2 regions of the Pantoea sp. SGAir0215 genome follow, and region 1 is predicted to be linked to the other one. Evidence: predicted binding sites of a transcription regulator. Region 1 holds the regulator's gene; the other holds the start of a gene.
The links. The regulator sigma-54, encoded in region 1, starts transcription at its own class of promoters, with help from an activator protein. The targets are predictions, from matches to a motif close to GTTGGCACANNTTTCGCTNT.
Positions count from the first base shown of each region.

Region 2: the regulator sigma-54 is predicted to act here: its motif matches at 2,052-2,071, upstream of glnA (glutamate--ammonia ligase).

Region 1 is NZ_CP028031.1:1,055,179-1,063,787, reverse strand. It holds gene lptC (LPS export ABC transporter periplasmic protein LptC) at 1-377, shown strand, start outside; gene lptA (lipopolysaccharide ABC transporter substrate-binding protein LptA) at 346-900, shown strand; gene lptB (LPS export ABC transporter ATP-binding protein) at 906-1,631, shown strand; gene rpoN (RNA polymerase factor sigma-54) at 1,680-3,116, shown strand; gene hpf (ribosome hibernation promoting factor) at 3,135-3,422, shown strand; gene ptsN (PTS IIA-like nitrogen regulatory protein PtsN) at 3,575-4,054, shown strand; gene rapZ (RNase adapter RapZ) at 4,104-4,958, shown strand; gene npr (PTS phosphocarrier protein NPr) at 4,955-5,227, shown strand; gene mtgA (monofunctional biosynthetic peptidoglycan transglycosylase) at 5,230-5,949, opposite strand; gene arcB (aerobic respiration two-component sensor histidine kinase ArcB) at 6,823-8,609, opposite strand, start outside.
Region 2 is NZ_CP028031.1:561,504-570,112, forward strand. It holds gene typA (ribosome-dependent GTPase TypA) at 1-1,779, opposite strand, end outside; gene glnA (glutamate--ammonia ligase) at 2,212-3,621, shown strand; gene glnL (nitrogen regulation protein NR(II)) at 3,816-4,865, shown strand; gene glnG (nitrogen regulation protein NR(I)) at 4,873-6,282, shown strand; gene hemN (oxygen-independent coproporphyrinogen III oxidase) at 6,319-7,692, opposite strand; gene yihI (Der GTPase-activating protein YihI) at 7,928-8,446, opposite strand.

The DNA.
Region 1 (8,609 bases):
TTACGTATTTCGAAAATACGGGAACCAGCTGGTTTGATAATCCGGTCATGACAACCTACGACGAGAATAAAATGCCGACCTGGACGGTACGTTCAGATAAAGCAAAGCTCACTAAAGATCGTATGCTGTATTTATATGGTCATGTTGAGCTGAATGCGCTGGCGCCAGATTCTGAACTGGAGCGCATCAAAACGGATAACGCTCAGGTCAATCTTGTCACTCAGGACGTCGCCTCGGACGATCAGGTGACGTTATATGGCCGCAGTTTTAACTCTACCGGCATGAAAATGCGTGGAAATTTACGGACAAAGCAAGCCGAGTTACTCGAAAAGGTCAAAACCTCTTATGAAATTCAAAATGAACAAAAACAGCATTAAGTTTTTACTGGCCAGCCTGCTGCTTGCAGCCAGCCTGCCGGCGCTGGCGCTGACCGGTGACTCGGACAAACCCGTTAATATCGACTCTGAAAATCAGTCGCTGGACCTGCAAGGCAACGTCGCGACCTTTACCGGTAATGTGGTCGTAACTCAGGGGTCGATCAAGATTACGGCAGATAAAGTCGTGGTGACCCGTCCGGGCGGCGACAGCAAAAAAACTATCGTTGATGCCTACGGCAATCCGGCGACCTTCTATCAGATGCAGGACAACGGTAAACCGGTACAGGGACACGCGTCCAAACTGCATTACGAGCTTGCTAATGACTTTGTTGAGCTGACGGGCAATGCGTACATTGAGCAGTTGGACAGCAATATTAAAGGCGACCGCATTACTTACCTGGTCAAAGAGCAAAAAATGCAGGCTTACAGCCAGGGCCAGAGCAAGCGCGTGACCACAGTTCTGGTGCCGTCGCAGTTGCAGGACAAGCCCGCGTCAACCAATAGCGAAAAAAAGAGTAACTGATCACTATGGCCACATTAATCGCAGAGAACCTGGCGAAGGCGTACAAAGGCCGTCGCGTGGTTGAAGACGTCAGTCTGCAGGTAAAATCCGGTGAAATCGTCGGCCTGCTCGGCCCAAACGGTGCCGGTAAAACCACCACCTTCTATATGGTGGTCGGGATTGTTCCGCGCGATGCGGGCCGCATTGTCATCGACGATGAAGACATCAGTATTCTGCCGCTCCACGCGCGTGCGCGTCGCGGTATCGGCTACCTGCCCCAGGAAGCGTCAATCTTCCGGCGTCTGAGCGTTTACGACAACCTGATGGCCGTGCTGCAAATTCGTGATGATTTAACCGAAGAACAGCGACAGGATCGGGCGAATGAGCTCATGGATGAGTTCCATATTGCACATCTGCGCGACAATATGGGACAGTCACTGTCGGGCGGTGAACGTCGCCGTGTGGAAATTGCCCGTGCGCTGGCCGCAAATCCCAAATTCATTCTGCTGGATGAGCCTTTTGCCGGTGTTGACCCGATTTCCGTTATTGATATCAAAAAGATTATTGAACATCTGCGCGACAGTGGGCTTGGCGTGTTAATCACTGACCACAACGTGCGTGAAACGCTGGCGGTCTGTGAACGGGCCTATATTGTCAGCCAGGGCAACCTGATTGCTCACGGTACGCCGAATGAAGTCCTTGCAGATGAGCAGGTTAAACGTGTTTATTTGGGTGAAGAGTTCAGACTCTGATAAGGTGTCGTTAATACTGATGGTTACCCGGGAATATTCATCCTGTCTATGAAGCAAGGTTTACAACTCCGGCTCAGCCAGCAACTGGCGATGACCCCACAACTGCAACAGGCGATACGTCTGTTGCAGCTTTCTACGCTTGAACTTCAGCAAGAGCTACAGCTGGCCCTGGAAAGTAATCCCCTGCTTGAACAGACTGAACAGCATGAAGAAATAGACGCAAAAGAGTATCAGGAAGGCGAAGCGGGACTTGATACGCGTGAAGCGCTGGAACAAAAGGATATGCCCGAAGAGCTGCCGCTCGACGCGACCTGGGATGAAATCTATACCGCGGGAACGCCATCAGGAACCGGTACGGACTATCAGGATGACGAACTGCCCATCTACCAGGGCGAAACCACCCAGTCGCTGCAAGATTATCTGATGTGGCAGGTTGAGCTGACGCCGTTTAGCGATACCGATCGGGCGATCGCGACGTCTATCGTCGATGCCATTGACGATACGGGTTATCTTACCGTTTCGCTTGAAGACATTCTCGACAGTATCGGCGATGATGAGCTGGAAATGGACGAAGTTGAGGCCGTTTTAAAGCGCATTCAACATTTTGATCCGATCGGCGTAGGTGCACGTGATTTGCGTGATTGCCTGCTGGTACAGTTGTCGCAGTATGCGCCTGAAACGCCAACGCTCTCTGAAGCCCGCCTGATCGTCAGCCATCATCTTGATCTGCTGGCCAACCATGATTTCCGCAGCCTGATGCGCGTCACGCGTTTAAAGGAAGACGTACTGAAAGAGGCAATGCTGCTGATTCAGTCGCTCGATCCACGTCCGGGCCAGTCGATCAATACTGGCGAGCCTGAATACGTTATTCCTGATGTGCTGGTCCGTAAAGTTGCGACGCGCTGGACGGTAGAACTTAATACCGACAGTCTGCCGCGGCTTAAAATCAACCAGCACTATGCCGCCATGGGCGGTGCTGCGCGTAATGACAGTGACAGTCAGTTTATCCGCAGTAATTTGCAGGAGGCGCGCTGGCTGATCAAAAGTCTGGAAAGTCGCAATGAGACGCTGTTAAAAGTCTCACGCTGCATTGTTGAACAGCAACAGGCCTTTTTTGAGCAGGGCGAAGAGTTTATGCGTCCGATGGTGCTGGCCGATATTGCCCAGGCGGTGGATATGCATGAATCCACGATTTCCCGCGTCACCACGCAAAAATATCTTCACAGCCCGCGTGGCATTTTTGAACTGAAGTATTTTTTCTCCAGTCATGTTAATACTGAAGGAGGAGGCGAAGCCTCATCTACTGCGATACGGGCACTAGTAAAAAAATTAATCTCGGCGGAAAATCCCGCTAAACCCTTGAGTGACAGTAAACTGACCTCCATGTTATCTGATCAAGGGATCATAGTGGCACGTCGTACCGTTGCAAAATATCGAGAGTCTTTGTCCATACCGCCTTCAAACCAACGTAAGCAGTTGGTTTAACAGAGAGAAGGAAGACCTATGCAGCTGAACCTTACCGGGCAAAATGTTGAAATCACCGAGCCACTGCGTGAATTCGTCACGGCGAAATTTGCCAAACTGGAACACTACTTTGATCATATCAACCAGGTATATGTTGTCCTGAACGTTGAGAAGGTGACACAGGTTGCTGATGCCACATTGCACGTTAACGGGGGCGAGCTGCACGCCACATCGGAAGCGGAAGATATGTATGCGGCAATTGACGGACTGATTGACAAGCTGGCCCGTCAACTGACCAAATATAAAGACAAGTTAAAAAAACACTAACCTTCACGCTGGCAGGCGCGCCGGGCGCGCAGAGCTGAAAGGATGGGGCGGATTAACCGCCCCGTTTTGTCATCTGTGCCAGCGCCATGATTCCGCTACGTGATTACCGCGTACCGGTTTACTGGCTAAGTGAACTCGCAAGTGAAACGAAAATGAACAATGATTTAACACTGGAACTGAGCACAGTGCTTTCGCCAGACTGCACCCGCAGCAGCGTACACTGCCAAAGCAAAAAACGGGCGCTGGAAATTATCAGTGAACTGGCCGCTAAGCAGCTCAACCTGCCGCATCAAACGCTGTTTGAAGCGATACTGACCCGCGAGCGCATGGGAAGTACCGGTATTGGCAACGGTATTGCCATCCCGCATGGCAAGCTGGAGGAGGATACGTTACGTGCCGTCGGTGTCTTTATCAGCCTTGAGCAACCCATCGCATTTGATGCCGTGGATAATCAGCCTGTCGATCTCCTTTTTGCGCTCCTCGTGCCCGCGGACCAGTGTAAAACTCACTTACATACACTGTCGTTAGTAGCCAAACGGCTGGCGGATAAAACGGTTTGCCGCCGTCTGCGTGCTGCGCAGAGCGATGAAGAGCTGTATGCCATCATTACCGAAGAACAAACAGAGCAATAAAGCGCGTGATTTACCGGCGTGAGCCGGCTTTAAAACGGGAGAGAAGGTCATGGTGCTGATGATCGTCAGCGGTCGGTCAGGCTCAGGAAAATCAGTGGCGCTGCGCGCGCTGGAAGACATGGGTTTTTACTGCGTGGATAACCTGCCGGTCGTGTTGTTGCCTCAGCTGGCAGAATCACTGGTTGAGCGCAATATCTCAGCGGCGGTGAGTATCGATGTGCGTAACATGCCTGAGTCGCCTGAAATTTTTGAAACCGCGCTCAATAATCTGCCTTCCGGATTCTCGCCCCAGTTGCTGTTTCTTGATGCCGACCGCAATACGCTGATTCGCCGTTACAGTGATACGCGTCGCCTCCATCCCCTGTCCAGCAAAAATCTGTCGCTGGAAAGCGCGATTGATGAAGAGAGTGACCTGCTTGAGCCGCTGCGCTCGCGTGCCGATTTGATCATTGATACGTCAGAGATGTCGGTGCATGAACTGGCTGAGATGTTGCGTACCCGCTTACTGGGTAAACGCGAGCGGGAGCTGACTATGGTGTTTGAGTCGTTTGGCTTCAAACATGGTATTCCCATTGATGCGGACTACGTCTTTGACGTGCGTTTCCTGCCCAATCCACACTGGGATCCCAAACTGCGCCCGATGACGGGGCTGGATCGTCCCGTCGCGGCTTTTCTGGATCGTCATACCGAAGTCCATAACTTCATTTATCAGACACGCAGTTATCTGGAACTCTGGCTGCCCATGCTGGAAACGAACAACCGCAGCTATCTCACCGTGGCGATTGGTTGCACCGGTGGCAAACACCGCTCGGTGTATATTGCAGAACAGCTCGCTGATTATTTCCGCTCACGGGGTAAAAATGTACAGTCCCGTCATCGCACACTGGAAAAACGTAAATCATGACCGTCAAGCAAACCGTGGAAATCAGAAACAAGCTGGGCATGCATGCACGCCCCGCCATGAAGCTGTTTGAACTGGTGCAAAGTTTCGATGCCGAAGTGCTGTTACGCAACGAGGCCGGCACAGAAGCCGAAGCCAGCAGCGTTATCGCGTTGCTGATGCTGGATTCCGCCAAGGGCGGCCATATTGAGATCGAAGCCAGCGGCCCCCAGGAAACTGACGCGCTGGCCGCCGTCATTGAACTCTTCGAAGCCGGTTTCGACGAAGAGTAACGTCAGTCCAGATGATTGCGCTGCAGGAAGCCCTCTCCTCCCAGTTGGCGCATCTGTCGGAGTATCCATTGCTGGCGCTGACGCACATAGCCTGACGGCGCGTCGGCACGAAAGCGCAGCGGGTTAGGTAAAACGGCCGCCAGTAACGCCGCTTCTGACATGGTTAAGCGACTGGCAGGCTTGTTGAAAAAACGCCGGGACGCCGCCTCAACACCAAAGGTCCCTTTACCAAACTCCGCGATATTCAGGTAAACCGTTAAGATCCGGCGTTTAGTCCAAACGGTTTCCAGGCCGACCGTCAGACCCGCTTCCAGTCCTTTACGCATCCAGCTACGTCCATCCCACAAAAACAGATTTTTAGCCGTTTGCTGTGACAGCGTTGACGCACCGCGCATCCGGTTATCATCGCTGTCCAGTACAGACTGAATGGCTGCCACATCAAAGCCCCAGTGGTGAGGAAAGTTTTGATCTTCCGACGCGATAACGGCCAGCCTTATCCAGGGCGACATCGCCTGTGTCCCCACCCAATCCGAATGTGAGACATAGCTGAAATCGCCACGCAACCAGGCACCGATTTGGCGTTCAGCCATCACGGCAGAGAAAGGCACCGGGAGAAAGGAAAAAAGTAAAATACCTGCCAGCCACAGCCCTGCCCAAATCAGCAGAATGCGCAGCACAATGCGCTTTACACCCTGCCAAAGCTTCCCTTTATGCTTACTCATACAATCGTCTCATCATTATGTCGTTTTTTAATTAATTTCAGGTGTAATCACCCCTGATGATAAAAAGCGTTCCTGAAAAATTCGCCGTCTGGGCCTGTCACCTTTATGATATGGCAAAGAAAATGCATCTGCGATGCAACAATAGTATGAATGAGTTCAATAAGTTCCCTTAAAAAGGAATCGGTTCCATTTACGAAGTCTCACACCATTCCTTGCAGGGCGATGATAATAATTCGTGATAATTGCAGCCATCAATGTTTCACAAAACTTATATTTTATTTCGGGCGCGCCTGAACACAGGTTGCAGCAATGCGGCAGGCATTAACGTACTTATGGCATTTCTTAACCGCAATGCATGTTTTTTTATTAATATGTTTCCCCAAACATTACAAACTTTTCTATTGATAAAACCTTTTAAGCGCCAGGGCGGATGACGTTTTCCGAAACGTTTTGGACCTTCCTGACCCGATCCTTTCATTATTCTTTATTATCATAAGTTTATAGCCAATTTAGTTCGCATCAGTGACGAATCATTTGTGTTAAGAGGCTCAACACAGGCTTTGTTAACAAATTTGGGTTAAACCCGTACAAAAAACAGAACTTTTGTTCAAAAAACAATCAATGTAACGGTAAAATTGATTCCTTTCTTGACTATGTTGGCAAATTAATGTTTCCTGTATTTAAACGCTGTTCAACATCACAAATTTTAATGAATCTTGTCACAAGCTAATTCGAATTTGATAAGGTGTTGCATGTGTTAACCAATACCCGTTGTTGCCTTGAAAAACACTAAGCATAGCAGCAGCGACTTTTTCCCTGGTGTTGGCGCAGTATTAGCGCACCCCGGCCTCGGCTGGGGTCATTTTTTTTGGATCACCGTTGTTTCTCAGCCACCCACTCGCGCAATATCTGCACATCGTGCCGCCATTCACGCTTCAGCTCTTCCACCCATTCGCCCACGTTATCCCACCAGGCCGGTAATTCTGGGCTTTGAATTTGTTTCGCGATCTGTTGCAGATGCTGCAGACCGACAGAACCCGCCGCTCCCTTAATTTTGTGGCCCTCTTCAGCAATGCCTTTTTCGTCGCGTGCCATCAGGTTGGAGTCCAGTACCTCCAGGTAGCCCGGCATCATCTGTTCGAAGATGGTCAGGCTTTGCGTAATCAGACCGGGTCCCACCAGCTCCAGATACTGTTCAAGCATTGGAATGTCCAGCAAGGTATCGGACTGACGACTGCCCGGCGTCATAACGGCCTGATCATCGTTTCCGGGTTGGTCATCCCAAAACTTTTTGATGATGGCCGTTAACGCAGGTACGGCAAGCGGTTTACTGAGCACATCGTCCATGCCCGCATCAAAATACTCTTTTTTGTCTTTCAATACGTTGGCGGTTAAGGCAACCAGCGGCGGCAAATGCGCATCAGGATACCGTTGACGAATGGCACGCGACACGTCCATGCCGGTCATGTCCGGTAACTGAATATCCAGCAGCACCAAATCGAACTCCAGCGGGTCAAACATCTCAAGCGCTGCTTGCCCCGTCATAGCAACGTCAACGCTGCATCCCAGTTTTTCCAGAACCGAGCGAGCCACAATGACGTTCAGCTCAATGTCTTCCACCAACAGCACGTGCAGGGCCGGAAGCGGCAGCGTATCGTCAACGCCTTCATCTTCTACTTCCTCGGCAATACGCGGCGCTTTAATCACCACGGTAAAACAGGAGCCCTGGCCCGGTGCACTACTGACGCTGATATCCCCGCCCATCGCCTGCGCCAGACGGCGGGAGACCGCCAGGCCGATACCGGTTCCGGTTGCCGGTTTGCCGCCATGCTGATCGGTAACCTGATAATACATGGCAAAAATTTTGTCCTGCTCTTCCTCGCGAATGCCCTGCCCGGAATCCTGTACCTCAAAGCGCAGCGTTTCATCCTGTTCATAGGCGATACGCACGATGATTTCACCCTGCTGAGTAAACTTCACGGCATTGCCGATCAGGTTCCACAGGATCTGCCGTAGTCGTGTACCATCCGTTGAGATTTTATGAGGCAGCGGTAACTGCGGGGCCATGACAAACTTCAGGCCTTTTGGCTGCGCCAGCAAGCCAGAGAGATTCTCCAGATCGGCCAGGAAACTGGTGAAATCCAGCGGCTGGTTGTCCAGCTGTACCTTGCGTCGCTCGATTTTGTCCACTTCGATGACGTCGTTAAAGATATTGCCCAGGGTGATGGCAGAGACATGGATGGTTTTCAGGTACTTGAGCTGCTCCTGATTCAGATCGGTATCCAGCAAAATGCGGCTCAGACCGACAATGCCGTTAAGCGGCGTACGAAGCTCGTGGCTGATCGTAGAGATAAAGGTGGTCTTTTCCCGGCTCGCGTTCTCCAGCGCGTCCTGATAGCGTTTACGTTCGGTTATATCGCGGCCAAAGCCCATCAGGCCGCTGCGCTTACCGACCCGGTCGTAATAGGGCACTTTACGAATTTCAAAACAGGCTTTCCGCCCATCGGGATACTGCAGCCACTGCTCATAGGTGAGCGAGACGTTATGACGAAAGACTTTTTCATCGGTTTCCAACACTTTAGTCGCCGTGTCATTGTCATAAATATCATGTGGCGTGAGCCCGATAAGCTGTTTTTCACTTTTACCGGTCAGCAGCTCCA
Region 2 (8,609 bases), 490 kb from region 1:
AGTCAGGTGACGTTTACGGATACGCACTGACAGAGGCGTAACTTCGACCAGTTCGTCATCATCAATGAACTCGATTGCCTGTTCCAGCGTCATTTTCTGCGGTGGAACCAGTGTGGTGGCTTCGTCAGTACCGGAAGCACGCATGTTAGTCAGTTTCTTACCGGTCAGGCAGTTCACGGTCAGGTCGTTAGAACGGCTGTGAATACCGATGATCTGGCCTTCATAAACTTCCGCGCCATGGCCCAGGAACAGCTTACCGCGATCCTGCAGACCGAACAGGGCGAACGCTACCGCTTTACCCTGGCCGTTAGAGATCAGAACGCCGTTCTGACGCTGACCCACTTCGCCCGGACGAATATCGTCGTAGTGGCTGAAGGTGGAGTACAGCAGACCCGTACCTGATGTCATGGTCATAAATTCGTTACGGAAACCGATCAGACCACGGCTTGGGATGACGTAGTCAAGACGTACGCGGCCTTTGCCATCTGGATCCATATTTTTCAGGTCGCCTTTACGCTCGCCCATGGCCTGCATAACGGAACCCTGATGCGTTTCTTCGATATCCAGCGTCACGTTCTCGAATGGCTCTTGTTTACGGCCTTCGAATTCGCGGAAGATAACTTTCGGACGGGATACCGCCAGTTCGAAACCTTCACGACGCATGTTCTCGATCAGTACAGACAGATGCAGCTCACCACGGCCCGATACGCGGAACGCGTCAGCATCTTCGGTCTCTTCCACACGCAGTGCCACGTTGTGAACCAGTTCTTTGTTCAGACGCTCAAGGATCTGACGTGAGGTCACGTACTTACCTTCTTTACCGCAGAACGGTGAGGTGTTGACGTTGAAGAACATGGTTACCGTTGGCTCATCCACGCTCAGGGCTGGCAGCGCCTGCACATTCTGCGGATCGCAAATGGTGTCAGAAATGTTCAGTTCACCCAGACCGGTGATCGCAATGATGTCGCCCGCTTCTGCCAGGTCGCTGTCAATACGCTCCAGCCCCAGGTGAGTCAGCACTTTACCCACTTTACCGTTACGGGTTTTGCCTTCGCTGTCTACGATGGTGACTTGCTGGTTAGGCTTCACTTTACCGCGCTTGATGCGGCCGATACCGATCACGCCCAGATAGTTGTTGTAGTCCAGCTGAGAGATTTGCATCTGCAGCGGCGCTTCGACTTCAACCTGTGGAGGTGAAACGTGGTCAACGATTGCCTGATACAGCGGGGTCATATCGTCAGCCATGTCGGTGTGATCCAGACCGGCAATACCATTCAGCGCAGAGGCGAAAATGATAGGGAAATCGAGCTGCTCGTCCGTTGCATCCAGGTTAACGAACAGGTCAAACACCTGATCAACAACCCAGTCAGGACGTGCGCCAGGGCGGTCAACTTTGTTGATAACCACAATCGGCTTCAAACCATGCGCGAACGCTTTTTTGGTAACGAAGCGGGTTTGCGGCATAGGGCCATCCATCGCATCTACAACCAACAGTACCGAATCCACCATAGACATTACGCGTTCAACTTCACCACCGAAGTCGGCGTGTCCTGGGGTATCAACGATGTTGATACGGTAGTCGTTCCATTTAATGGCGGTATTTTTTGCGAGGATGGTAATCCCACGCTCTTTCTCCAAATCATTGGAGTCCATCACGCGCTCGGTGGCTTCAGTACGGGCATCAAAAGTACCAGACTGTTGCAGCAGTTTATCAACCAGGGTGGTCTTTCCATGGTCAACGTGCGCGATGATGGCGATGTTACGCAAATTTTCGATCACAGCTTTTTTGCCTCAGGCATTAGAAATAACGCGGTATTGTACACGGATTAAGCGGGAGACTGAACACGATCACACTTTTCACTGAAAGTTTATTGCATTGTCGCAAAATCGCACTAATAGCCGTGCAAAAATTGCACTGCAATGATGTTTTGCACCACAATGGTGCTCATTTTCAACGCCAATGCACATAAAAAGTGCAGTGCAACTATCATGGTGCACGTCTTTTATGACAAAAAGGTGCATGACAGCGCGATTTTGTGCAAAGAAATAAAGTTGGCACAGAATTCGCTTTGTATTATCCAGATGAAAACGACGTAAGACAACGGTTGCAGAGCTGGTCGGGATCAGACTGAGGTATGGCTGACACATGTCGCACATTTCCTCACCCGGTTCTCACCATGTAGACAATGACCATTTCCAGGAGAGTTGAGTATGTCCGCTGAACACGTTCTCTCGATGATGAACGAGCACGAAGTTAAGTTTGTTGACCTGCGTTTTACCGATACCAAAGGTAAAGAACAGCACGTTACTATTCCGGCTCACCAGGTTAACGCTGACTTCTTCGAAGAAGGCAAAATGTTCGATGGCTCTTCCATCGGCGGCTGGAAAGGCATTAACGAATCAGACATGGTACTGATGCCGGATGCAACCACGGCAGTTATGGATCCGTTCTTTGAAGATTCAACACTGATCATTCGCTGTGACATCCTTGAGCCTGGCACCATGCAAGGCTATGACCGCGATCCACGCTCTATCGCAAAGCGCGCTGAAGACTATCTGCGTTCTTCAGGCATCGCTGATACCGTTCTGTTTGGACCCGAGCCAGAATTCTTCCTGTTCGACGATATCCGTTTTGGTTCGTCAACCTCTGGTTCACACGTCGCTATCGATGATATCGAAGCGGCCTGGAACACCGGCAAAGAATACGAAGGCGGTAACAAAGGTCACCGTCCAGGTCTGAAAGGCGGCTACTTCCCGGTTCCACCGGTCGATTCATCACAGGACATCCGTTCTGCTATGTGTCTGACAATGGAGCAAATGGGTCTGGTTGTTGAAGCTCATCACCACGAAGTTGCGACAGCGGGTCAGAACGAAGTGGCAACCCGCTTCAATACCATGACCAAAAAAGCTGACGAAATTCAGATCTACAAATATGTTGTGCACAACGTGGCGCATGCTTACGGCAAAACGGCAACCTTTATGCCGAAGCCAATGTTTGGTGACAACGGTTCAGGTATGCACTGCCACATGTCTCTGTCTAAAGGCGGACAAAACCTGTTCTCTGGTGACAAATACGGCGGCCTGTCTGAAACCGCGCTGTTCTACATCGGCGGTATCATCAAGCACGCAAAAGCAATCAACGCCCTGGCCAACCCAACCACCAACTCTTACAAGCGTCTGGTTCCGGGTTATGAAGCACCGGTTATGCTGGCTTACTCTGCCCGTAACCGTTCTGCATCAATCCGTATCCCGGTTGTTGCCAGCCCGAAAGCACGTCGTATTGAAGCGCGCTTCCCGGACCCAGCGGCTAACCCGTACCTGGCGTTTACTGCACTGCTGATGGCTGGCCTGGATGGCATCATCAACAAAATCCATCCTGGTGATGCGATGGATAAAAACCTGTATGACCTGCCACCGGAAGAAGAAGCTGAGATTCCAAAAGTTGCAGGTTCACTGGAAGAAGCGCTGAATGCACTGAACGAAGACCGCGAGTTCCTGACCCGTGGCGGCGTCTTCACTGACGACGCGATCGATGCTTACATCGAGCTGCGTAAATCAGAGAACGACCGTGTGCGCATGACGCCACATCCGGTTGAGTTCGAACTGTACTACAGCGTCTAATTTCAGAGTCAGCAAAATGGGTGCCGCATTGAAAGATTGCAATTGCGGCACGCTTAACCTGAAACGTTTTTTTGTTGCCGTGGAAACTTTAGCCCATCTTCGGATGGGCTTTTTTCTCCGCGAATTCATCGTTCATTCGCTTTAATTCCGGCTTAAAGACTACAATGCACTAAATTAGTGCAGAGGAACGCTGTATGGCAACTGCCTCCCTGCCCGACGCCGGGCAGATTCTCAATACCTTAATCAACAGTATTTTGTTGGTGGATACCGATTTGGCGATCCATTATGCCAACCCGGCGGCACAGCAATTACTGGCGCAAAGCTCACGTAAATTGTTCGGCACGCCGTTACCTGAATTAACCGGCTACTTTTCGCTGAATGTCGAGGTCATGCGCGAGAGTCTTGAGGCGGGCCAGGGCTTTACTGACAGCGAAGTTACTCTGGTCGTGGATGGCCGGGCGCACATTATGTCGCTCACGGCACAGCGCCTGCCTGATGGGTTGATTCTGCTGGAAATGGCACCGATGGATAATCAGCGTCGCCTGAGTCAGGAACAGCTGCAGCATGCTCAGCAGGTGGCCGCACGCGATCTGGTCCGCGGGCTGGCCCATGAGATTAAAAATCCGCTAGGTGGATTGCGCGGCGCGGCGCAGCTTTTGTCACGCGCCCTGCCGGACCCTGCCCTGAATGAATATACCAAAGTCATTATTGAACAGGCAGATCGCCTGCGAAATCTGGTCGATCGCTTACTGGGGCCGCAACAGCCCGGTATGCATATTACCCAGAGTATTCATCAGGTAGCGGAACGTGTCGTTAACCTGGTTTCGATGGAGTTGCCAGAAAATGTATCGCTGGTTCGCGATTACGATCCCAGCCTGCCGGAATTACCGCACGATCCCGATCAGATTGAGCAGGTATTGCTGAACGTCGTGCGCAATGCGCTGCAGGCGTTAGGCGAAGACGGCGGCACAATCGTGATTCGAACCCGTACAGCCTTCCAGTTAACACTGCATGGCACACGTTATCGTCTGGTTGCCCGCATTGATATCGAAGATGACGGCCCCGGTATTCCAGCCCAGCTACAGGATACGCTGTTCTATCCAATGGTAAGCGGACGGGAAGGCGGTACCGGCTTAGGCCTTTCTATTGCCCGTAGCCTGATTGATCAGCATTCGGGAAAAATTGAGTTCAACAGTTGGCCGGGTCATACCGAGTTTTCGGTTTACCTGCCTATTCGCCAGTGAGGTTTCTATGCAACGAGGGATAGTCTGGATCGTCGATGACGATAGCTCCATCCGCTGGGTGCTTGAACGCGCGCTCACTGGAGCCGGTTTAAGCTGTGCCACTTTTGACAGCGCGAACGACGTGCTCAATGCACTCGCAACAAAAACCCCGGACGTTTTATTGTCTGATATCCGTATGCCGGGTATGGACGGGCTGGCTCTGCTAAAACAAATCAAACAGCGCCATCCCATGCTTCCGGTTATCATCATGACAGCGCATTCCGACCTGGATGCCGCGGTAAGCGCCTATCAGCAAGGCGCGTTCGATTACCTGCCCAAACCGTTCGATATCGACGAAGCGGTCGCGCTGGTTGAACGTGCCATCAGTCACTATCAGGAGCAACAGCAGCCACGTAATCAACCGGTAAGCGGCCCCACCACCGATATTATCGGTGAAGCGCCCGCCATGCAGGACGTGTTCCGTATTATCGGCCGTCTCTCCCGTTCGTCGATTAGCGTGCTGATCAACGGGGAATCGGGTACAGGTAAAGAGTTGGTAGCGCACGCACTGCACCGCCACAGTCCTCGCAGTAAAGCGCCGTTTATTGCCCTCAACATGGCGGCGATCCCTAAGGATTTAATTGAGTCGGAACTGTTTGGCCATGAAAAAGGGGCCTTTACCGGTGCGAATCAGATTCGTCAGGGACGTTTTGAACAGGCCGACGGCGGGACGCTGTTTTTAGATGAAATTGGTGATATGCCGCTGGATGTTCAGACGCGCCTGCTGCGCGTACTGGCAGACGGGCAGTTTTACCGCGTCGGTGGCTATGCACCGGTCAAAGTGGACGTGCGCATCATTGCCGCTACGCACCAGAACCTTGAACTGCGGGTACAGGAAGGCAAGTTCCGTGAAGACTTGTTTCACCGCCTGAATGTCATCCGCGTGCATTTGCCGCCGCTGCGTGAGCGTCGTGAAGATATCCCCCGTCTGGCCCGTTATTTCCTGCAGGTGGCCGCACGCGAGCTTGGTGTGGAAGCCAAGATCCTGCATGCGGAGACCGAGACCGCGCTGACCCGTTTGCACTGGTCGGGTAACGTGCGTCAGCTGGAGAATACCTGCCGTTGGTTAACGGTGATGGCCGCCGGTCAGGAAGTGCTGATTCAGGATTTACCACCGGAGCTATTCGAATCCAGTACGCCGGAAAGCCCCACGCAGTCGCTTCCCGACAGCTGGGCAACCCTGCTGGCACAATGGGCCGATCGTGCCTTGCGTTCCGGTCATCAAAACCTGCTGTCAGAAGCACAGCCGGAAATGGAACGCACGCTTCTGACGACTGCACTGCGCCACACGCAGGGTCACAAACAGGAAGCCGCGCGTTTGCTGGGTTGGGGAAGGAATACGCTGACGCGTAAGCTGAAAGAGCTGGGCATGGAATAAGCGATTCCGCCGGAACAGCCTGTGCTGTTCCGGCGGTTAAATCACACGCGAATAGGGCTGTGTTTGCGTCTTTTGTCGCAGATAAGCATCAAAACACATACAAATATGGCGAATCAGCAGTCGTCCTGTTCCTGTCACTTTCAGGCCTGTCGCGTTTTGCACCACCAGCCCATCCGCAATCAGCGGTTTTAACCGCGCCAGCTCTTCGGCAAAATAGCTGTCGAAGGTGATATTCCACTGCGTTTCTGTCGCGCTGAAATCGAGCGCAAAGTTGCAGATAAGCGTTTTGATCACATCGCGGCGCAGGCAATCGTCCTGACTGAGCGTGAATCCCCGCCACAAGGCATGGCCCTGTTTTTCAACCTGGCTGTACCAGTCATTCAGGCTTTTCTGGTTTTGCGCGTAGCGGTCGCCGATCATGCTAATGGCGGAGACGCCCAGACCGAGTAAATCGCAGTCGCCCTGGGTGGTATAACCCTGAAAATTGCGGTGCAGGTTCCCCTCGCGCTGAGCCACCGCCAGCTCGTCCTGCGGTTTAGCAAAGTGGTCCATACCGATGAACTGGTAGCCATGCCGGGTCAGCGTTGTAATGCTCTGCTGCAGGATGGCCAGCTTCTGTTGCGCCGAGGGCAGTTCATTTTCTTTAATTTTTCGCTGTGCGGCAAAGAGTGACGGAAGATGCGCATAGTTAAAAACGCTCAGCCGATCGGGATCCAGCGCGATAACCCGCTGCAGTGTAAAAGCAAAGCTTTCCGGCGTTTGCAGCGGCAGACCGTAAATCAGGTCGATGCTGGTTGAACGAAACCCCTGCTCACGTGCCCGTGCCATCAGGGCAAAAATCACGTCCTCATCCTGCACCCGATTAACTCGTTCCTGCACCGCCTTGTTAAAGTCCTGTACGCCCATGCTCAGGCGATTAAAACCGCACGTCCGGAGATGATCGATCATCTCCAGTTCAATTTCACGCGGATCGACCTCGATCGACATCTCCGCGTCATCCTCGAAGGTGAAATGCTGTTTCAGCAGCGCCACCAGCCGGCTAACCTGCTGCTTATTCAAAAATGTTGGCGTGCCGCCGCCCCAGTGCAGTTGAGTGACGCGACGATCACGAAACAGTGGCGCGCGGGCGACAATCTCCCGTTCCAGCGCGTTCAGATAGCGGTCGGCTTTATGTAAGTGACGCGTGACAACCTTATTGCAGCCACAGAAATAGCACAGGCGATGACAGAACGGGATATGAACATAGAGCGACAGCGCGCGTTGCGGATAACGTTCAGTGGCACGGTGAAAATCAGCGTCTGTAAAGGTCTCGCTGAACGCTAGCGCGGTGGGATAAGAGGTATAGCGCGGACCCGCCGCATTGTATTTTTCAATTAATGCCTGGTCCCAGTCGATTTGTGTCGCTGACATGCTGACTCCTTCCGTTTACCTCGCTGTGGGAAAGGCCGCGATGCAGAAGGAAAGAGAGGAGTGCGGGAGGAAACCCGCCGTAAACGCTGCTTCAGACGCGACAGTCGTTGTAGTTTAAACAATAACCACAGGAGATAACATGTCATCAAAAGCACGAAAATTGATCCAGGCCAAAACATTGTCGTTTACCTGTTAATCCAGGCATGCGCATTTACGCATGCCGATCAAAGACGGCTTAATTCCCTTTAAGCAGGCGGTACATATCTTCTTCCGCCTCCGGATCGTCTTCCTCGTCCATCGCGATGCCGAGCTGTTCCATCAGTTCATCAATGCGATCCAGCGTGACATCAAGCCAGCCCTGATCCTCAGATGACAGCGTTTCGCCTTTCTCAAGGCGGTCCAGTAGCGCATCAAGACGCTCGCTGTTCTCTAACTGCGCCAGCTCTTCTTCCGGTGTCAGCACCACTTTCTGCTTCGCCGGTTTTGCCGTCACTTTTTTGGTTTTTGCGGGTGCAGCGTTGTCGTCAACGATTAACGACACCGGCTTTTTACTGCCGATACGCGGATCTTTTGCCGGGGCCGCTTGCTTACCGTTGCTGCTCTGCGCTTGCGGGTTAGCACGGCTGCCTGACGCATGGCCACGATGCTTTTTATCGCGTTTACGATCGCGCGCTTCGTTATTGATCTCTTCACGCGATTTACGTTTTGCTTTGGCGACAGGCTTGCCCTTCGCCGCGCTTGCAGGTTGCTTCATAATCTTGGGTTCCGGTGTTTTTTATTCAGTATAGAATTGCGGCGAAATCTAGCAGAAACCAGACAAAGAAAAAAGGCGACAGCTCAAGCTGTCGCCTTATTTCATACCTTCGGCAGAAGGAATCATGTTTCAAATCCGTTTCGGCTCACAACATCCCGGTTAA